Regions from separate parts of the Halobacillus trueperi genome, predicted to be linked through region 1. Evidence: a T-box and tRNA genes for the amino acid it is inferred to sense, from the RefSeq annotation. Region 1 holds a T-box; the other holds one or more tRNA genes.
The links. A T-box is a leader RNA that pairs with one kind of tRNA and senses whether it is charged. The one in region 1 lies ahead of tyrS (tyrosine--tRNA ligase), so its partner is inferred to be a tRNA-Tyr.

Region 1 (15,647 bases):
GATCATCAAAGGAAAGAAATCAATGCATATTTCTTAGAAAAACTCACCCTCAATATTCAAAAAGGAAAAGGCGCGCTCTACCCACAGGTGGAAGAAGTCCTGGAAGCTTTGTATAAAGAAGGCCACTCTCTATACATAGCAAGCAACGGTCTGATTGATTATTTACGTGCCATCGTCGAATACTATCGTCTAGACCGATGGGTGACAGAAACGTTCAGTATCGAGCAGATCGACTCGTTGGACAAAACAGATTTGGTGGCGGCCATTAAGGAAAAATACAACTTTGAGCAGGGAATTGTCGTCGGAGACCGCCTATCCGACATTCATGCCGCTAAGAAAAATGGCTTGACTTCTGTAGGCTGCCGGTTTGATTTTGCTCAAGAAGACGAGCTCGCCAAAGCGGATCATGTCATTGATGACTTCTATGGACTAAACCAAGTGATACGAGAAATAGAAAAGATGTACGTTTGACGAAGACATAAAAAATCAGCTTTCCTTAACGCGAGAAGCTGATTTTTTATTGGATACTTTTAAATAGACCGTTCAAGTAATCAAGGTTCTCATATGTTCCTTATTCAATAATACTCAAGAAGGAATAGAAAGGACTTCTTCTAATTCGGGATTCTTCCTTAGCCAAGTATGATGGATCCTTTAGCCTTTTTTATTTCCACCCTTAAAAAAACCTGAATCCGAGGCAGGATTCAGGTTTTAATCGTTTATTTAATTTTGCCTGGGGCTTGTTCGTTAACCACTTTCGTGCGGTCATTTTGAAGAGCAATCTTCAACGTTGGCGCTAACGTACCGCCAAAATGAGACATTTGGTACTCTGGAGATGTACCGCCAAGATCAGCAATGTTCTTGCCATCTAAGTCATGGAAATTATAGAAGCTGATTACTTTCCCGTTCGGAAGCACCATCCAGGAATATGCTTGGTAGGCATGGTTTTCTGGGTTGGCAAGGACAAGGCCACTGTCGTTCAGTGGCTCATAACCTGTTGTCAACTGATCAGAAGAAAAGCCGTACAATCCGTCCGGAGCAGACAAATCAGGACCAAATTTGTGCTCGTGGGTGTTTGTGAACAAGTAGTACTGGTTGCCTTTAGTCACGATATGCGGACGCTCAAGCTCCTGGTTCACGTAGTTCGCTTCAAGAAGGGGCTCCATTGCTTCAAATTCTGTGTAGCTGTCATTGGTCGCTTCTGCGATTCCAATTGCGCCGTTGAACAGTTTTGCAAAGTCTTCATTTACAAAATCGAAAGAGCTTTGGAAGTCTTCGCTGCCGATATAAGCTCGGTCGAGCGTTCGTTCTGCTGGTGTACCTGCAGAGTTTCCTTCAAATAGAATGTAGTCTTTTCCTGTTTTCGGATCTTCGAAGAACCAAGGGTCACGGAACGTGTAGCCGATGTCTCCGGCTTCCGCCTGCCCTTCGGTCTGATAGTACTTACCTTCCGGTTCAAGGATGATCGAGTGGTCGAAGTTAGAGAAAGAGATTCCTTTCCCCTTCGCTTCCACGTCGCCTGTTGCAAGCGCTAAACGCTGTTCGTAGGTGACGTTTTCCTCTCCTTTACGTCCAGTTGCTGTATAGAAAAGGTTCAGCTTCCCGTCTTCAATCATCGCAGAACCAGCCCATTGTCTGGAACCATAAGCCTGCTGTGTATCAAAAGCTTTCCCGCCAAGCTCCCAGTTCTTGCCATCTTTTGAGTAGAAGTAACGAATTGTCGCTACGTCGTGACGCTTACCAGGAAGCAACTCAGAGTCGGCCGTCAATGAGAAAATCACGTAGTATCCGTTTACCTTTGCGACAGAACCATCTTTCTCGCGAAGTGGCCATGTGTCCCATACGTGCAGTTCAGGAGCCATTTTTTCAAAATCAGGCTCAATATAAGGAGCGGTTGTATCATCTGTACGTTCGACCTTGGATGCATCTTCAATCGTCCAGTTGGATGTACCGGATGTGTCAGCAGAAGCGGCTGGAGCAAACCCGAAGGATAATGTCGATACAATCGCAGTTGTCAGCAATACATTGCGGGGCATAAATTTCTTTGCGTTCATTTGTTCTTCCTCCTTTTTATTACAAAAAGATTACGATAAATGCTTGTTAAGAAAGAGAAGCTAGCCGATAAGCTAGCTCCTTCCTGCTTTATTATCCGTGAATTTCGCCTTCGCCCATAACACCCTTGATTTCAGAAGTGTCATCTTTAAGCTTCAGCTTCAACGTCGGCGCAAAAGATCCACCAAACTGGAAGTCGCCATTTTCGTCATAGAATTCGTTGACAAAACTGATGACTTGTCCGTGTGGAAGAACCGCCCAAGAGTATGCCTGGAATGGATCTTCTTCAGGGTTCGCAACCACAAGACCTGTACCGTTCATCGGCTCATAATCACCGAATAGAGAGTCGGCATGGAAACCATAAAGCCCGTCTGGACCTTCCAGGCCGGGAGCGAACGTGAACTGATGAGAAATGGTGAACAAATAATAGTCGTCACCTTTCTGCACAACGTGCGGACGTTCAAGCTGTTGGTTTACACCGTCAGCTTCAAGAAGTGGTGGCATAAGTTCAAACTCTGTCAGATCATCATTTTCTGCTTTCGCAATACCAACGTTTCCGTTGTAATCTTCTGCACCAGCTGGAATAGGACCATCAACGTTACCTATGTTATCGGCCTCCAGTGTCTTATCTGTGCCGCCAGTATTACCTTCAAAGATTAAGTATTCTTCGCCTGTTTCAGGATGCTGGAAGAACCAAGGATCACGGAAGGAATAAATGATATCTCCCGTTTTCTGTGCTTGTGTTTCGTAATAAACGCCGTCAGCTTCTGCAAGGATTTGGTGCTCTCCATTGTTCTTTACTTGGAAACCTTCTTTGTTGTCATAATCCATTTCGAATGTCGTTTTCGCTAGACGCTGTTCGAATGTAGGACCTTCATCTTTCCGACCGGCCGCTGTATAGAACAAATGGATTTTATCATTTTCGTCGATCATCGCAGATCCAGCCCATTGGCGAAAACCAAGTGCTTTATCTTCATCATAAGGAACCGTTCCCATTTCCCAATCTTTACCATTCTTAGAATAGAAAGTACGGATAACGGCATGGTCATGACGGCCGGCCCATGTGTACTCTTTGCTTGCAGTAAGAGCGAACTGGACATAACGGCCATTGATTTTAGCCAGAGAACCATCGCGATCACGAAGCGGCCATGTGTCCCATACCCAGTAATCCGGGGCCACATCTGTGAAAGAATCGATGTTTGGTGCGGTATTTTCGTCTGTCAACGTAAAGTTTGAAGCATCCTCCCGGGACCACGTTGGAGTATCCTCCGCTGCTTGTGCTGAAGAAGCTACAGGAAATGCTGTGAAAGCACTGGACACTACAAGTGCTGTTAAGGCTAGTTTGGATAAAATAGATGATTGCTTAGTCTTCATTACTTAACCTCCCGATAATTTGTAGTTGGGGTGTGCTCCGGAACACACCTTAACTCTAAGGAAGCGAAAAGCACTGGTCAACGGAAGATTTCCCGTCATCTCTTTAAGGGTAAAAAGTCACGAATAGCTTATGAAGTATACATTGGTAACGTTTCACTTTAAAGTTGGAAAGGGTTACAATGTTTTCCAAAATGAGAGGAAATACATAGATTCAATGTAAAATTAACCCATATAAATGAAGCTTAGGGTTTGGTTTAAAACTGGCCATATGAAGGAGTTTAAAAACTTATGGGGTTCTATTCTCCCCGTTCATAAGGAAAGATTACACTCCCTCATTTTTCATGTATCCGATTTCAAAAAATGTTGATCTATCAATGGTTAAACATTGTTTTACAATCATTGAGATAACATTTACAACTAGTTAAAATGGTAGAAAAATTGAATCAATCGGTTTCCTGAATTTTTCTTCATTAAGTTTGAGTCATAATAAGTGAATAGATGCACCTCTTATCCTACGTCCTAGTTGAAATCAGTAAAGTCATGCCTTGAACTTTGTATCCGTGTAGACTTTTCTTTGAAATTCGACAGTCATCTTTCGTGAGTCCCTCCTCCCTCCTGAGAAGGTTAATTTTTCACTAAGAAATAAAAAAAGAGAAGGACAACCGTAAAGGTCCCTTCTCTAAAATCATAAAATCACACATCACCTCTTCTCCCGTTCAAGAATCCGATCCACTTTCGCTTCCACTCTGTCCAGCTGACTCTTCTTTCTTTTTACAGAAAGGAAGATCGATACTGTTCCTATGATCACTCCGATTAACAATACAAAAAATAGAAGTTGAGCGATCATATCACCGATAATGAAACTGCCTGCACTCTCCACTTCTGAACTCCCCTTTTTCGTTCTTCTACCATTATTTAACGTACTTCAAATCAAACGTTTCTTCCCTTTCGCCCCATTCAATGGTCACCTGGATCTCATGATTTTCCTTTGTCACCGCGCAGCCGGAGCAGAAGTTCCCCATTTGTTGAACCATCCCATCATTCAACAAAACGTAGTCTCCCTCTCTACCGCCTGTCGGACTGTCCAGGTTGTAATTGATATGTTCCGGAGCTTCGCCTTCACCTACATAGGTGATATGAAGACTTGTCGATTCACTGTCTTCTGATTTTACATCCGCGATATATTCGACCTCCCATTCTTCGCTTTCTTCTTGAAAATGCAAGGTCTTCTGCCCAAAACACCCTGTCAATACCAAAGCGGTCAACAAAAACAAAATAACCTTAGGATACTGCATGACATGGGCTCCTTTCTTCATTGTTCACATGCATCAAGGACACAATCCCATCAAAAAATACGGTCGGCCGATGAAGATAACTTCCTCACCTGTCTCAAATAAAACGTCATGTTTTCATCCTCATCCCATTGATATGTAAAAGAGAATTCATCCGCTACCTGTCCAGCCAGTGTCCGGAACAAATCACCGGCAACAAACAGGGCATCCCAAATATGTTCCAGATCTCCGTCCGCATAAGTCGCTTCATACATCGCCCAAAATTTTTCGGGTAGAAGCTTTTTGAAATAATTCCCGACCTTCCCCGTAGAAACTTGAAAATCCGTCTGCGTTCCTATCCACCAGGAAACCATCTGATCCAAGTCTCTGCGGATGACACACTCCAACATGAACTGTGCATACGGCATTTCATTGCGCCACAGGCTTTTCGCAACATTCTGCTGACACCACCAAAAATTGTTGCAGCGGGCGAGATACTCCTCTTCCGTCGGCTTTTGCACATGATAATCTTCATCAGTCGCATCAGGAATTTCAGACAGACAGTCATCCTTGTCCATCAAAGGGACGGTCAGCTTATCGTCCCCGTAGTGTTCCTGCATATGAGGAATGGTTTCTATATGTAAATCGATCCGGTTACCATCCGTAAATAGCATCAAATAGCCATAAAAGTCCGCAAACTCCCCATCTTTGCCCTGATCATTTTTATCCGGTTCCTGCATCATCAGCCTTTCACCGAACACATCCACCCACTCCTCATCTTCCAAAAAAGAATTCGTTTCCGTCACAACGTAGACGATGTCATAATCCTGAAAAAGATCTTCTTTTAATGTGGGATTCGTTCGTGAACCATTCATATATACCGCCCGGATCCGCTCATCCTTCTCGGCGACACTCAAAATCAGATCCATCATTTCCTTATCTGATCGCATTCTTTGCTCCCTCCCCTTTACAGTCCATCTTTATGATCCGAATAAACTTCGTATCTTTCCTTCCACTCTCGCCTTTTCATTTCTATAAATACACTTTTCTTCAGACTAATCCATGATAAAACGAAGAAGAACAAATATATGAAAAATGGATTTTCCTGCTGGATGATCTTTTCCTTCACTTGCTTCCCTCCATATACAAGAGCATAGTTTTTTTCCACCTTCTCAATAATAAAAAGAAAAGGAGGTTCCGAAATGCACAGACGTCTCCAATGGCTATTGGCGTTGAACCTTTTCCTTTTCGTATTGTTCAGCTGGGGAGTGATGACAACACCACCCTTCCTCACGGCTATGGATGAATGGGGAATGAAGATTACAGCAGACTCAGACGACCAAACCACCATCCAAATCGCTCGTTTCTTCTCTATAGTAACCAGCTACAAGGTTTGCCTCACTACAGGCTTTATCGTTTCTTTTATTTTTATTTATTTGAACAAGTACCGAACCAGCTTTTTCATCCTATTAGGAGCCGCATGTACCAAGCTCATCAGTGCAGGTTTGAAAGGTTTCTTCAGTCGAGAGCGCCCTCTTGTCGATTCTTTTGTATCAGTCAATGGGGGTGCTTTCCCGAGTGCTCATATGATCTATGCGGTCTTCCTGACAGGGTCCCTTTTTATCCTCTTCTCCGTTTACTTGAAACGTACAGGACGGGGGATTCTTATGCTGGGCGGGTTTCTTGTTGTTGGAATGGTTGGGTGGTCCCGCGTCCATCTCGGCGCTCATTATATAAGCGATGTGCTCGGTGGTTTTTCCATCGGAGTCGTGTGGCTTCTTGTGATGTATCTTTTATCACAAAAGAAAATTTCTAATGATGTTCGGAGGGAAGATTCTTGATAATATGCTCTACGATGTTCTCCACGCTCAGCGTTCCATCGACGACAAGATCGGCATCGGGTTTAATGGACTGGAGCATTTCTACATAAGCTTCTCTTCCATCATTCAAGTAGTATGTCAATTCACCCTTTACGGAGAGCCCTTCACCATCACGAAGCAGTCGTCTAGCCATGGCTATATCTAAAGGTGTATGGATGTAAACCGAATAGTCGATCCAAACCTTCAATTTGTCGTGCTTATAGGAAAATGGATAATCCAGAATGAGAAAAGAAGCGCTTTTTGTTGATTGGATATCCTGAATCAGTGGATCCAGATTCCATTGATTATAGTCGGGGCCCTTTTCCACCCACTCGGTAATGTTTTCCGGTGCACCTTCAAATTCATACGTATCAAAGAAAAGCGCTTCAGCTCCAGGCAAACGTTCTTTGAGTTTCTCCGTAATCGTCGTCTTTCCGCCACCCGAAACAGCTGCCACTGCAATCACCATTGGATGAGTCATTGGTCCCTCTTCCTGAATTTCACTAGTCGATTTCTTTTCCCATGTACCGACATCGCTTCATCTCCTCATGATAGAATCAAAGTATAATATTCCTATAGAAAATTTTAACATAAAGGAGAATACATATGTCGCTGAAGGAAGAACTGAAAGCATTAGAAAACCAACACATACAGTTGAGCACCCGCGAATCCACAGAAGAGCTTGATCACATACTGGCCGATGACTTTTGGGAGATTGGAAGTTCCGGCGTTCCTTATGATAAAAAGTTCTGCCTGGAGCAAGGGGTCGTCCTGACTGAGATGACTCTCCACCATTATGAAATCCAGCCTCTATCAGAGGATACGGTCCTCACTACGTATTATGTCGAGGACACGACAAGAAGCAGAAATACTCTCCGCAGCTCCATTTGGAAAAAGATCGATGGGCGCTGGCAATTGTATTTTCATCAAGGAACCATTACGGATTTACAAAAGGATGAGTATAAAGAAAGGCGTGGACGTTAATCAAGTCATTTCCCAGTCAAAAGTCCTTTTTAAATCCATATACGTTTGTACGCTTTGAGTGATGGGTACAACATAGGAAGAATTTTGAAGAATAGGAGGTTTCGCTATGGGTTCAAAGTCCCTTCATTCTAATCGAAATCATACTAAAAAACGTAACCTATGGTCCGGAGTCTTGTTCGGAATCGGCCTTGCTGCATTTATAGACGAAACGATTTTCCACCAACTGCTTAGATGGCACCATTTTTATGATCAATCCACTACAGACATCGGACTGATTTCAGATGGATTGTTCCACGCGTTCAGTTGGTTCGCAACCATTGGCGGTCTGTTTCTTTTTGCCGATCTAAAACGGAGGAATGGCTTATCACTGAAACGGTGGTGGGGCGGCGTTCTGCTTGGGGCAGGGTCTTTCCAGTTGTATGACGGGATCATCCAGCATAAACTGATGCGCCTGCACCAAATCCGTTATGTAGAAAATGTGATCCCTTACGACCTTGTGTGGAACATATCTGCTGTGCTTATGATTGCTGCCGGTCTTTTCCTTCTTAAACGTACCAGCAAAAAAGGAGCCCCTTCCCATGCATGAGCAACATTCAAGCGGGGGTGGACTCCTTTTTGATTTGGTTCTGTCGTTACCATTCCTGCTTGCCATCCTCTTGTACGTAGGAGCAGGCATCGTTTCTAATCGTTCCCGTCATCTGCAGGAATGGCCGGTTTGGCGACATGTTTTTTGGTCCATCGGAGTGTTATGTGCAGGTATAGCTGTCATCGGCCCGCTAGCAGACCAAGCGCGCATCGACTTTCGCGCTCATATGATGGGGCATTTACTTTTAGGCATGTTCGCCCCACTCCTGCTCGTCCTTGCAGCACCGATGACTCTGTTGTTAAGAACGCTGCCCGTTTCTACTGCCAAAAAGATATCTTCTCTCCTGAGAAGTTCTTATGTACGTGTCATCAGTCACCCCGTCACAGCTTCCATTCTCAACATCGGCGGGTTGTGGGTGCTTTACACAACAGATTTATATCACATGATGCACGACAACCTATGGATTCACATTCTCGTCCATCTGCACGTGTTCCTGGCAGGGTACCTTTTTACAATGGCTATGATTTACATTGACCCTGTCGCTCACCGCTACAGTTATTTGTATCGGGCAATCGTATTCATCTTCGCTCTTGCAGGACACGGGATCCTGTCGAAATACTTGTATGCCTCTCCGCCAGAAGGAGTCAGTCAAAGCCAGGCAGAGACAGGGGCCATGCTCATGTACTACGGGGGCGATGCGATCGATGCCATCCTTATTTTCATCCTTTGTTGGCAGTGGTACAAAGCTACTCAACCGAATAAGAGACTGGCAGCAAGTCCATGAAAAGGAACCCCTACCAAGTTTGATCTAGTTGAGCCGCATAAAAGGAAATGGCTTTTTTATACTTTTCAATCCAGGGACTTTCTGCATGAGAACCCAGCACCGCCAGCAATTGTTCCACCGCTTGGGGGGACTGCTTCAAGTTGTATAAGGTCATCGCGTGAAACACCTGAATCGCGGGATTCCCTGGAAATTCTCGTGCTCCCTTTTCCAGGACCTCCTTCGCTTCATAATACTTCCCGATGCACCTTAGACTGCTTCCCCACTGAATATAGGTCTGAGTTCTACGGTCGCCTTGTATTCCATGGTCAATGGCTTTTTCATAAAAGGGGATGGCTTCCCGCTCCATCCCTTGCGCATCATGCGATACCGCACACAAATAATTCAACTCTGCGTTTTCCTCGTCCCGTTTCAAGCGTTCCAATGCTTCAACTCCAGCCTTCTCAACCTCACCTTCATCCAATAAGAACTGGATTTGATTCATAAAATCCCCCTCCCTCAATGAATTGATATATTCTTTATTCAGTTGATATATTTTGATTTGGTTTGATATATTTTCAATTCTGTCGATAAAATTTCATTATGGCCGATATCCCAACGATTGACTCAAAGCTTCTGCAAATGATCAATCCAGGCATCCAGCCGCCTGCGATCCCCCGGTCCTTCCAGCAGCTTATCGTAGATCCGGTACCCTTCCACATCGTGCTCACGTAACCAGTTCAGCGACTTTTTCGGACCGAGGTACCAGCGTCCGATCATCTCAAAATAAATTTCAAGACTTTCCTTCACCAGCCAGTGAAAGCGATAGCGGCCTTCCATATCCCCTTTTCTTGAACGTATCTTCATCTTGGTCAACCAATCTTTCAAAAACTGCTTCTCCTTCGGCTGCAAAGACGCCGGTCCCTCGTTGAAAATAGAATCAATCTCTGTCATCCATTTTTGGGCAAGGCCATGATCATCAACGAGGACCTCGGCACGATGGACTTTCAAAAAGTTGGCCGGCTCTTTCATATCATCCGTCTTGTGGACCCACACATCCAAAAGCTTGCCACTGAACGTTTCCACTTTATTCTGCGTTTCCAGCTTATCGGAAAAACCAATCAAATCGACATCACTCTCATTCGTAGAGTCCCCGGTTTGATAGGAACCGTACAAGAATACGGTATGACACTTATAGGTCTCTCTCATATGTTCGGTTGCTTTTTCTATAAATGCTTCTCTTTCCATCGCTTCATTTCCCCTTTTCTTCTACAATCAGGATGAACTTCTTAGCCTTACAAACTTCCTTTTCCCGACTTGAACCACAACCCCGTCTGTCACTTGCACCGTTTGATTGGTATCCGTCACTTTCTCCTGGTCGATACGGACACCGCCATTCTTGATCATCCTTCTCCCTTCACTCTTGGAAGGTAAAAGTCCAAGTTCTTTGACGAGATCGACAACGTGTATTTCCTCTTCTCCTTCCCACATCACTTCAGGAATTTCATCCGGCATCGCTTTTTTCTGAAAAACATTGATGAACTGTTCTCGGCTTTGACGAGCTGCCTCTTTTCCATGAAGCATTTCGACAAAAGAAGCGGCAAGCTTCATTTTGGCATCCCGCGGGTGAAGCGTACCTTCATCAAGCTTCCGTTTCACTTCCTGCACTTCTTGAATGGATAACGGAGAAACAAGCTCAAAATACTTCGTGATCAGCGCATCAGGAATCGACATCGTTTTACCAAAAATGTCCTGCGGCCGCTCATCCACCCCGATGTAATTGCCTTTCGACTTCGACATTTTCTCCACACCATCCAGCCCTTCAATCAACGGCATCAACAGGACGACTTGTTTTTCCCTGCCGTAATGCTCCTGCACCTGGCGCCCGAACAACACATTGAATTCCTGGTCGGTTCCACCGAGTTCGATGTCTGAGTCCAGAGCGTACGAATCGTACCCTTGCATGACCGGGTAGAAAAACTCATGAAGGTGGATCGGCTTGTTCGCTTCGTACCGGTTATGAAAGTCATTGCGCTCGAGCATCCTTGCCACCGTCACCGTACTCGCCAGTTTCAACACTTCTGAGAACCCAACTTTGGAAAGCCATTTCGAGTTGTAATGGAGCTCTACTTTTTCCATGTCAATCACTTTGCCGAACTGTTCAAAGTAAGTTTTTGCATTGTGCTCCACTTCTTCATCCGTCAAAGCCGTCCGGGCGATTGACTTGCCCGTCGGATCACCAATCTTCCCTGTGAAATCGCCGATGATCAGCTGAACCGTGTGCCCGAATTCCTGGAACTGTTTCAGCTTATTCAACACAACGGTATGTCCAAGGTGGACATCCGGGGCGGTCGGATCGAGCCCCAACTTCACCTTCAGCGGCTGCTCATTTTTAATCGACTTCGCAATCTTCTCTTTGAACTCTTCTTCCGGAATGATCGAGGAGACACCATAAGATAGAACCTCCCATTGCTTTTCCCATTCTCTTTTTTGTCCATCATTCAATTGTTCCATCATCTTACAGCCCTCCATTTTTTAGAATATAAAAAAGACACGCCCCATCATGGGACGTGTCTTCATCACGCGTTACCACCCAAGTTGAAGATGAATGTTTCATCTTCCCCTTAAAAAGATAACGGATTTACCGTCTTCCACTACTCACATGAGTTTTCGTAAAAGAAGCTCCAGAAGGTAATTCATGAAGAGGTGTGTATCGACTCCCACCAACCGTCGACTCTCTGACAACAGGGATCTCTTCACTACTGGGTTTCTGTCATTGCCGTAGTTATTAAAGTTAGGATTATGTTACGCGGAACGGAAGAAGATGTCAATGTTTTTCTGAATATTTTATTTCTTATGAAACACCCTCCCTCCGTTTCTTCTTTGGAGGAAAAACACACCTCCAATATTGACCGCACCTACGAGAAAAAGGATGCTTGTAAAAAAAGTAGAGGCTTCAGAAACGGGAGTTGTCTTTTCTTGGGGGATGTTCCTTCATAAATTCAGTATAGAAATTTTTTCTTCACTCTCTTCTTGAACCGTGTCACCCATTAGTTGGACCATCCCATTTCCCGCCACCACTGGTGTGAGAAAGTCAGCCTCCGGGATATTTTCCAAAAGAAGCATGAACCTGCCGCCTTTCTCTTGAAAATCTTTCGCCCAGCTGACATCAAACCGATCGATTCCGGCTGTAATTTCCTCTCCGACCTTTCCTTTAAGTACTGCTTCCACATCAAAAGGATAACCATCAAAGATAAATTCACTACCTTCAGATCGACGATCAAAATCGTAAGTCCCGATAACGATGACTTCCGCCCGGTCAACAACCTCTTGAGGATCAAGTTTTTCGTAACTGGTGGCAGAGACCTGCAAAGGAATGCTGCACAGAAAAACAATAATAAGTAACCCGACGTAACGTCTCATCGTACCATCCTCCATTCGTCCATGATTAAGACTCCTGACGCTTCCCAGCGATTTGTCCTATATGGCTGAAAAGTAGCTGTACAGAGATCACCGACAAAAGGAAAACGATTCCCGGTGCCGCTGAATCCCAAATGGACGTCACAATAAAAAACAAAAGTGATGAAACAAGAGCTATCAAAAATATGTATAAAAACAAGCTGATGATGTAATTCATTTTAAATCCTTTCTCTACGATTTCAGTCATAAAAATACAGGAATGGAACAGATGAAAGCCACTCCATTTTCCACCTTTTAGCCAACCAATACTATATTCACCCTATCATAATTTCATGTGAAAAAGGAAAGCGCCCGTAGAAAATACGCTCTCACCGAGCATTTTTTCTACGGGCACTTACTAAGGATTAGTGGTCAACATTTAAAAGGTTTGGGCCGCGTCTTTCGCCCTTGCCATTGCATGTTCTCTAATGTTATCCGCCTGACCCGGATTCGCCGCATGCCCTTCGACAAAAAGACCATCGAAGGACGGGACGCCGAAAAATTGCATAATGATGTTCAAATACCGGTGCCCCATTTCCATTCCAGCTGCAGGTCCTTCCGAATAAATCCCGCCACATGCCTGGATGTGGAAAGCTTTTTTATCCGTCAATAGACCGACCGGACCCTCTTCTGTATATTTAAATGCTTTGCCCGCCACGGCCACCGCATCGATATAGGCCTTCATTACAGGAGGAAAAGAGAAGTTCCACATCGGGGTGACAAAGACGTACTTGTCTGCGGAAATGAATTGATCACTCAACTCTCTCAGTCGTTCGACCTTCCTATTTTCTTCGTCTGAAAGGTTATCTCCCGACTGCAATTTCCCCCACCCGCTGAAAATATCAGCATCTATGTGCGGAATATCTTCTCTATACAAGTCGATATGAATGATTTCATCGCCTGCATTCACTTCTTTGTATGTGTCAATAAAAGCCTTACCCACCCTCATGCTGTAAGAGGCCGTTTCATCGTGTGGATGTGCCGTGATGTATAAAACCTTCTCCATAGGATCCTACCTTTCCATTCAAGATAGTATAGTTTGTATAGAAACGACCATTCTTACTAATAAATGCAGATAAAAAATAGAATCCATCTTGGTTGAGATGGATTCTTATCATTTTCCATTATTCCTGCTCCGTAGTAACATCATACTGATAAGGGTTTGCCGCTATATTTATTCTTGCTTCATCTGTAAGGACAAACACTTCGTCCGTCGCAACTTCTTGGTTCACAGGGGAACGTCCATCGTAGTGGAATGGGGTGTCTTTCATTCTGCCGCCTCCTTCACGCCTTTTTCATTAGCATCCGCTTACGAAATTCGATTATTCTACACTCTTGTTAAAAGGGCTTCTGTTCGGTCCTCGAGTGGATCTATGTTAAGTTTTTCTCTCAGAAAACCTTTCATATTTCTTTTCAAAATAGAATCCCCTAACCTGAATGGTGAAGGGGTTTGTTAAAACATTCCTTAACTATTATACCGCATCCAGTTCGCCTCTCAGGCCTACCTATTCAGATATTACATTGAATAATACTCATTGAAGAATGACTATCATGATTCGTATGTAGCAAAAAGGAAGGATGTTGATTATGAAAAAGTGGCTCAAGTATATGCTCCTTAGTCTCCTGGCCCTGATTAGTATTGGAGTTCTCTTCTTTTTCATCTGGACTCAACAAACCTACGAACCATCGGAAGAGATGACCCGTCTGGTGAAAGAGTCCAAGCAAACAGACGGTTGGGTCGTCCATGAACCTAGAGGTAATGCTAAGGGTGGAATCATCATATATCCTGGAGCAAAAGTCGAGCCAGAAGCCTACAGCTATCTGGCTCAACAACTGGCGAGCAGCGGGTACATCACAGGGATTCCTAATGTAACTCTGAACTTACCCATATTGAACACGAACAAAGCTGATGAAATGATCAATCGCTATCCTGAAGTTGCAGAATGGTATGTGGGAGGTCATTCCCTCGGCGGAGTCGCCGCTGCCTCTTTTGTAAAAGAACATCCTGACAAAACAGACGGATTGATACTCCTCGCTTCATATCCGACTGAAGGAAGCAGCTTCGCAGATACGGAAACTCTGATCCTATCGATCTATGCGGAGAATGATGGGTTAACAACAGAATCCAAAATAAAGGAAACGAAGCCATTGCTTTCTTCGGAAACTAGGCTTTATAAAATCGATGGGGGCAACCATGCCCAATTTGGTATGTATGGTGCTCAAAAAGGGGATCTGCCTGCTGACATCCCTGCAAAAAAGCAGCAGGAAATCATCGTACGTACAATCCATGAGTGGATCCAAAATTAATACTGATACGCTATAAAAGCGGGGCTTCCTCAGAAGTCCCGCTTCTTCCTTTTATTTCACTCGTATATTCGATCCGATTTGGAGGTTTCTAGCATCTATTCCAGGGTTTAATTCGTACAAGTCACTTACGGTAACCCCCTCGTGGAGGCCGGCAATGCCATAAAGCGTATCGTAAGGAGCGACCGTATGGTAGTGGGCGCTCTCAGCTGGTGAAACGCGGACTTCCTGACCTGGCTGCAAGTTCCAAGGGTCTATACCTGGATTTAATTCAAACAGTTCTGTGAGCGTCACCCCTTCATGAAGATTTGCGATGCTGTACAACGTACTTCCCGGTGTAACGGTATGAAATTCTTCATTCGGATAATCATCTTCATCAAATGTTTCCTCTGTTTTCACTGTAATTCGAGACCCTGGTTGAATGATGTCTGCATCAATTCCTGGGTTCCATTTGAATAAATCATCAACGGTCACGTCATCATATTGTTCTGCAAGGCTCCAAAGCGTGTCCCCTTTTTCAAAGGTCACTTGATAGGTTTCCGCCGAAACACTGTAAGCTCCAGCCCCAAGCGTCATCCCTAAAGCGAGTACAGGTGCCAAAATCTTCTTTTTGTTCATCCATGGACCCTCCTTAAGGTTAAAAATGCTTTCAGTATTTGTGTTTCGGTTTCGCTTGTCATCTAAACGTAATATTTTGAAAAAATATAGTTTCTAATGCTCCCTTGAACTATGTAGGACAAAACAAGAACCTGTAAAAAAAGTACGTTATATTGTTGAAGGAGGAAATCAATGTTGTGGTTGATTTTCACTGATCCAGGTGATCGCTTCCAACCGCGTGATACTCGTTGATTTACTCTCTTTACTTTAGTTCCATAGTGCACCGAAGCCAACTCTCTTTTTCTATTTCTCCCCCCTTCCTATCCATACAAATACAATCTTCCAAGTTTAGAAAAAACAATCATTACCATGAAAAAAGCCAGCACTCCTGCTGGCTTCTTATA
Region 2 (3,810 bases), on a different contig from region 1:
AAATTAACCCTTGATTTTTTCTCTGAAGGACAATATAATATATCTTGTCCCTGAAAAACAGAGACTCACAGAGATCTGGTGATGAAGGCGAAGAGGTCACACCTGTTCCCATGCCGAACACAGAAGTTAAGCTCTTCAGCGCCGATGGTAGTCGGGTTTACCCCCGTGAGAGTAGGACGTCGCCAGGTTTCAATAATATTCCAACGTAGCTCAGTGGTAGAGCAATCGGCTGTTAACCGATCGGTCGTAGGTTCGAATCCTACCGTTGGAGCCATATGGAGAGTTGTCCGAGTTGGCCGAAGGAGCACGATTGGAATTCGTGTAAACCGTTACCACGGTTTCGAGGGTTCGAATCCCTCACTCTCCGCCATCTAACATTGGCCCGTTGGTCAAGTGGTTAAGACACCGCCCTTTCACGGCGGTAACACGGGTTCGAATCCCGTACGGGTCACCACTTATCGGAGGATTAGCTCAGCTGGGAGAGCACTTGCCTTACAAGCAAGGGGTCGCAGGTTCGAACCCTGCATCCTCCACCATAACGAAAATCAATATCATGAGTTCTTAAAAGAATTCACATTATCGCGGGGTAGAGCAGTCTGGTAGCTCGTCGGGCTCATAACCCGGAGGTCACAGGTTCAAATCCTGTCCCCGCAACCAAATTATTCATTTCACTACGTCGAATGATCATCCTAGTTAAATGAAAATAGTAGTACTAACAAGTACAACCAAATTGGTCCGGTAGTTCAGTTGGTTAGAATGCCTGCCTGTCACGCAGGAGGTCGCGGGTTCGAGTCCCGTCCGGACCGCCACTTTAAATCAGTAAATACATAGTTTGGCTCGGTAGCTCAGTCGGTAGAGCAACGGACTGAAAATCCGTGTGTCGGCGGTTCGATTCCGTCCCGAGCCACCATTTAGCCGGCCTAGCTCAACTGGCAGAGCAACTGATTTGTAATCAGTAGGTTGGGGGTTCAAGTCCTCTGGCCGGCACCATCTGAAAGTTTTTCAGCGTGGAGGGATAGCGAAGTTGGCCAAACGCGGCGGACTGTAAATCCGCTCCCATCGGGTTCGTAGGTTCGAGTCCTACTCCCTCCACCATTTATTTTCAATCAAATAGGGGTATAGTTTAATGGTAAAACTACGGTCTCCAAAACCGTCAATGTGGGTTCGATTCCTACTACCCCTGCTTTTCAATTATGGCGGTTGTGGCGAAGTGGTTAACGCACCGGATTGTGGTTCCGGCATTCGTGGGTTCGATTCCCATCAGCCGCCCCATTATATCGATAAAGAAACATATATATTGGGCCATAGCCAAGCGGTAAGGCAACGGTTTTTGGTACCGTCATGCGCTGGTTCGAATCCAGCTGGCCCAGCCACTTTAATTGCGGGAGTAGTTCAGTGGTAGAACACCACCTTGCCAAGGTGGGGGTCGCGGGTTCGAATCCCGTCTCCCGCTCCAAAAAAATCACATATTCAATCGAACTTGAATATGATACAATCGTAATTGAACGTGATATGGCGGCATAGCCAAGCGGTAAGGCAGAGGACTGCAACTCCTTTATCACCGGTTCGATTCCGGTTGCCGCCTCCATAGACACATGCCGGTGTGGCGGAATTGGCAGACGCGCACGACTCAAAATCGTGTTCCTCACGGAGTGCCGGTTCGACCCCGGCCACCGGTACTAATGAAATGGTTAAGAGACGTCCTTCGGGGCGTCTTTTTTCGTATATAAAATGGATCGTGCGTAGTGTTTGCCCCCTTGCGAATTAATTTCGAAGGGAAATGATTACATGCGCAAACTAACGCAAGATCAATTTATAGAGGAATTCGTTATTCACGGACTAGAGGAAAAGTATGCGAAACTAACCGAGCGACTTTTTAATTTCATGAGCGAAGAGGATGGGGCAGACTTTATCGATCTGTATTTCGTTGAAGGCGTCGGCCATATCGGTTCATCCGAAGACGGCGAATATATTTACGTTACGGAACGGGGAAACGGTCATGACTAGGCGAAGGAATGCGAAGATAGATACGTCATCGAGAATGGAATCGAATAAGTAAACGAAAACGACCGTCCCCGGATTTCGAGGGGGGTCGCTTTTTTTTGGCTCTACAATATTTGTTAGGGTCTTAGAAAATTCGGCATAAAAAATGCACACAAGCTCCTTGTCTACTACACTTGAATTGTCGAGAAACAAGCAAGCAAGGAGTTGTATGCACATGCATTTTAACATGATATTACCAGGATTAGAAGACGTTAAGGTAACTCAAATGGAAGAAAGAGCTGGTGTGTTAGATTCCGAAACACGTACACACATGTCCTCAATGCAGAGAAACGACCTCTAATGTCCATGATTACCGTATTCAAAAGGTTCAGCACCTCAAATTATTTGAACGCTCCACCTATCTTTACTATAGGCAACGCCGCTATGCCTGTGTATGTGGGAAGCAATTTGCGGAGTCTAATCCCATTGTCGAGCGTTATCAGTGACACACGAAAGAGTGGAACCAAGCGCTGGGGCTTCGAGTGATCCAGGGCATGAATTTCAAAGATACAACTGCCCAGTTCCGCACATCCCAAACCACCGCCATGCGTCGCTTTGATAAGGTTTCAGCGCCGATGTTGAAGAAGTTGGATAAGTTACCTGAAGTGATTGCGATCGATAAATACAAAGGTGATACGAAAGCCGGTAAATATCAAGTCATTATAGGAGACGGGTACACAGGTGAACCGTTGGACATCTTGCCGGATCGGTCCGTAAAAACGGTCAAACAATACCTTCAATCAAAAGGGCAAAACGTCCAAATTGTGATTATGGAAATGAGTCATTCCTTTAAATCAGCTGTTCAAAAAGCACTGGGAGATCCGATAATTGTCGCCGATCTCTTTCACTTTTGTCGATACATTTATTGGGCTTTAGAAAAAGTGCGCCGCAGAGTACAGAAGGAATTTCATGAGTACGATCGCAAAAAGTGTAAACGTATGAAGCATATCTTTTATAAATCGTATGACCGCTTAAGTCAAAAGCAGCATTGGCATTTGGAAAGGTATTTAGGTATGTCAGAGTATTTACGTACCGCTTATGGAAAGCATTCCGAAGCTGGTTTGAGGCAGCGAAACGAAACGGAACAACAGCGATTCACGAAGTAAAAGCATCGCTATATAGGTATTACGAACAAGTGAAAGCCAGTGGTTTAATAGAGTTCAATCAGGCCGTTCAGACCCTGAAGAATTGGCAAGTTGAAGTGCTGAATAGCTTTTCCTTCAATTACAGCAATGGTTTTATTGAGGGGTTGAACAATCAAACTTAAGTCATTAAACGGATTGCGTTTGGATTTAGAAGATATGATCGCCTTCGATTTAAGGTATTACTGCATCATCAATTCAAAGAATTAAAAGACTTTCAAGTAGGATAAGGAGTGGGAACAGGCTTCCCACCCCAACAATTGACGTAGAACCTTTTTTTATCCATTATCGTTATGAGGTTCGACTATTTCGCCCATGAACTTTGAGATTACGTATTCAACGTTTCTGGAATAATATGAGAATACTTTTCGTACAAGTCATGCAACTATCGCCGTAAATAAACTAACAATATAAAGTAATTGTTCCCATTTTAAGACTAAACATATAGCTGCTATTTAGAGGCTTTATCAAGCATTGCATATTTTATAGGAGGGATGGAAAGGATGGAGAGAACGGGAATAGGTAAAATCAAGCTTAGGATAACTTGCAGGAGGGTAAATACTAGTAAGGTTGAGTTAATATTCATGACTTGTTAAAACTTACCTTTAGAGGTAAAATTGTAATA

Region 2: it has a tRNA-Tyr gene. The T-box ahead of tyrS (tyrosine--tRNA ligase) is inferred to sense a tRNA for this amino acid. The anticodon was not compared.

What each region holds. Positions count from the first base shown of each region.
Region 1 covers NZ_QUAE01000001.1:151,354-167,000, reverse strand. Annotated here, with positions in the region: gene DYE48_RS00870 (HAD hydrolase-like protein) at 1-471, shown strand, start outside; gene DYE48_RS00865 (glycoside hydrolase family 68 protein) at 717-2,051, opposite strand; gene DYE48_RS00860 (glycoside hydrolase family 68 protein) at 2,143-3,423, opposite strand; gene DYE48_RS00855 (hypothetical protein) at 4,124-4,303, opposite strand; gene DYE48_RS00850 (hypothetical protein) at 4,335-4,718, opposite strand; gene DYE48_RS00845 (aminoglycoside 6-adenylyltransferase) at 4,769-5,644, opposite strand; gene DYE48_RS21050 (hypothetical protein) at 5,662-5,823, opposite strand; gene DYE48_RS00840 (phosphatase PAP2 family protein) at 5,897-6,535, shown strand; gene DYE48_RS00835 (nucleoside/nucleotide kinase family protein) at 6,507-7,034, opposite strand; gene DYE48_RS00830 (nuclear transport factor 2 family protein) at 7,160-7,537, shown strand; gene DYE48_RS00825 (DUF2243 domain-containing protein) at 7,644-8,123, shown strand; gene DYE48_RS00820 (cytochrome c oxidase assembly protein) at 8,116-8,907, shown strand; gene DYE48_RS00815 (tetratricopeptide repeat protein) at 8,918-9,388, opposite strand; gene DYE48_RS00810 (nucleotidyltransferase domain-containing protein) at 9,511-10,131, opposite strand; gene tyrS (tyrosine--tRNA ligase) at 10,159-11,400, opposite strand; T-box leader at 11,445-11,669, opposite strand; gene DYE48_RS00795 (hypothetical protein) at 11,878-12,306, opposite strand; gene DYE48_RS00785 (FMN-dependent NADH-azoreductase) at 12,722-13,348, opposite strand; gene DYE48_RS21045 (hypothetical protein) at 13,467-13,613, opposite strand; gene DYE48_RS00780 (alpha/beta hydrolase) at 13,930-14,649, shown strand; gene DYE48_RS00775 (muramidase family protein) at 14,701-15,264, opposite strand.
Region 2 covers NZ_QUAE01000021.1:208-4,017, forward strand. Annotated here, with positions in the region: rRNA gene rrf (5S ribosomal RNA) at 75-188, shown strand; tRNA gene DYE48_RS17425 (tRNA-Asn) at 200-274, shown strand; tRNA gene DYE48_RS17430 (tRNA-Ser) at 278-370, shown strand; tRNA gene DYE48_RS17435 (tRNA-Glu) at 380-454, shown strand; tRNA gene DYE48_RS17440 (tRNA-Val) at 461-536, shown strand; tRNA gene DYE48_RS17445 (tRNA-Met) at 581-657, shown strand; tRNA gene DYE48_RS17450 (tRNA-Asp) at 733-809, shown strand; tRNA gene DYE48_RS17455 (tRNA-Phe) at 835-910, shown strand; tRNA gene DYE48_RS17460 (tRNA-Thr) at 915-990, shown strand; tRNA gene DYE48_RS17465 (tRNA-Tyr) at 1,010-1,095, shown strand; tRNA gene DYE48_RS17470 (tRNA-Trp) at 1,113-1,183, shown strand; tRNA gene DYE48_RS17475 (tRNA-His) at 1,197-1,272, shown strand; tRNA gene DYE48_RS17480 (tRNA-Gln) at 1,299-1,373, shown strand; tRNA gene DYE48_RS17485 (tRNA-Gly) at 1,382-1,456, shown strand; tRNA gene DYE48_RS17490 (tRNA-Cys) at 1,515-1,588, shown strand; tRNA gene DYE48_RS17495 (tRNA-Leu) at 1,598-1,679, shown strand; gene DYE48_RS17500 (hypothetical protein) at 1,789-2,007, shown strand; partial or broken gene DYE48_RS17505 (ISL3 family transposase) at 2,213-3,415, shown strand.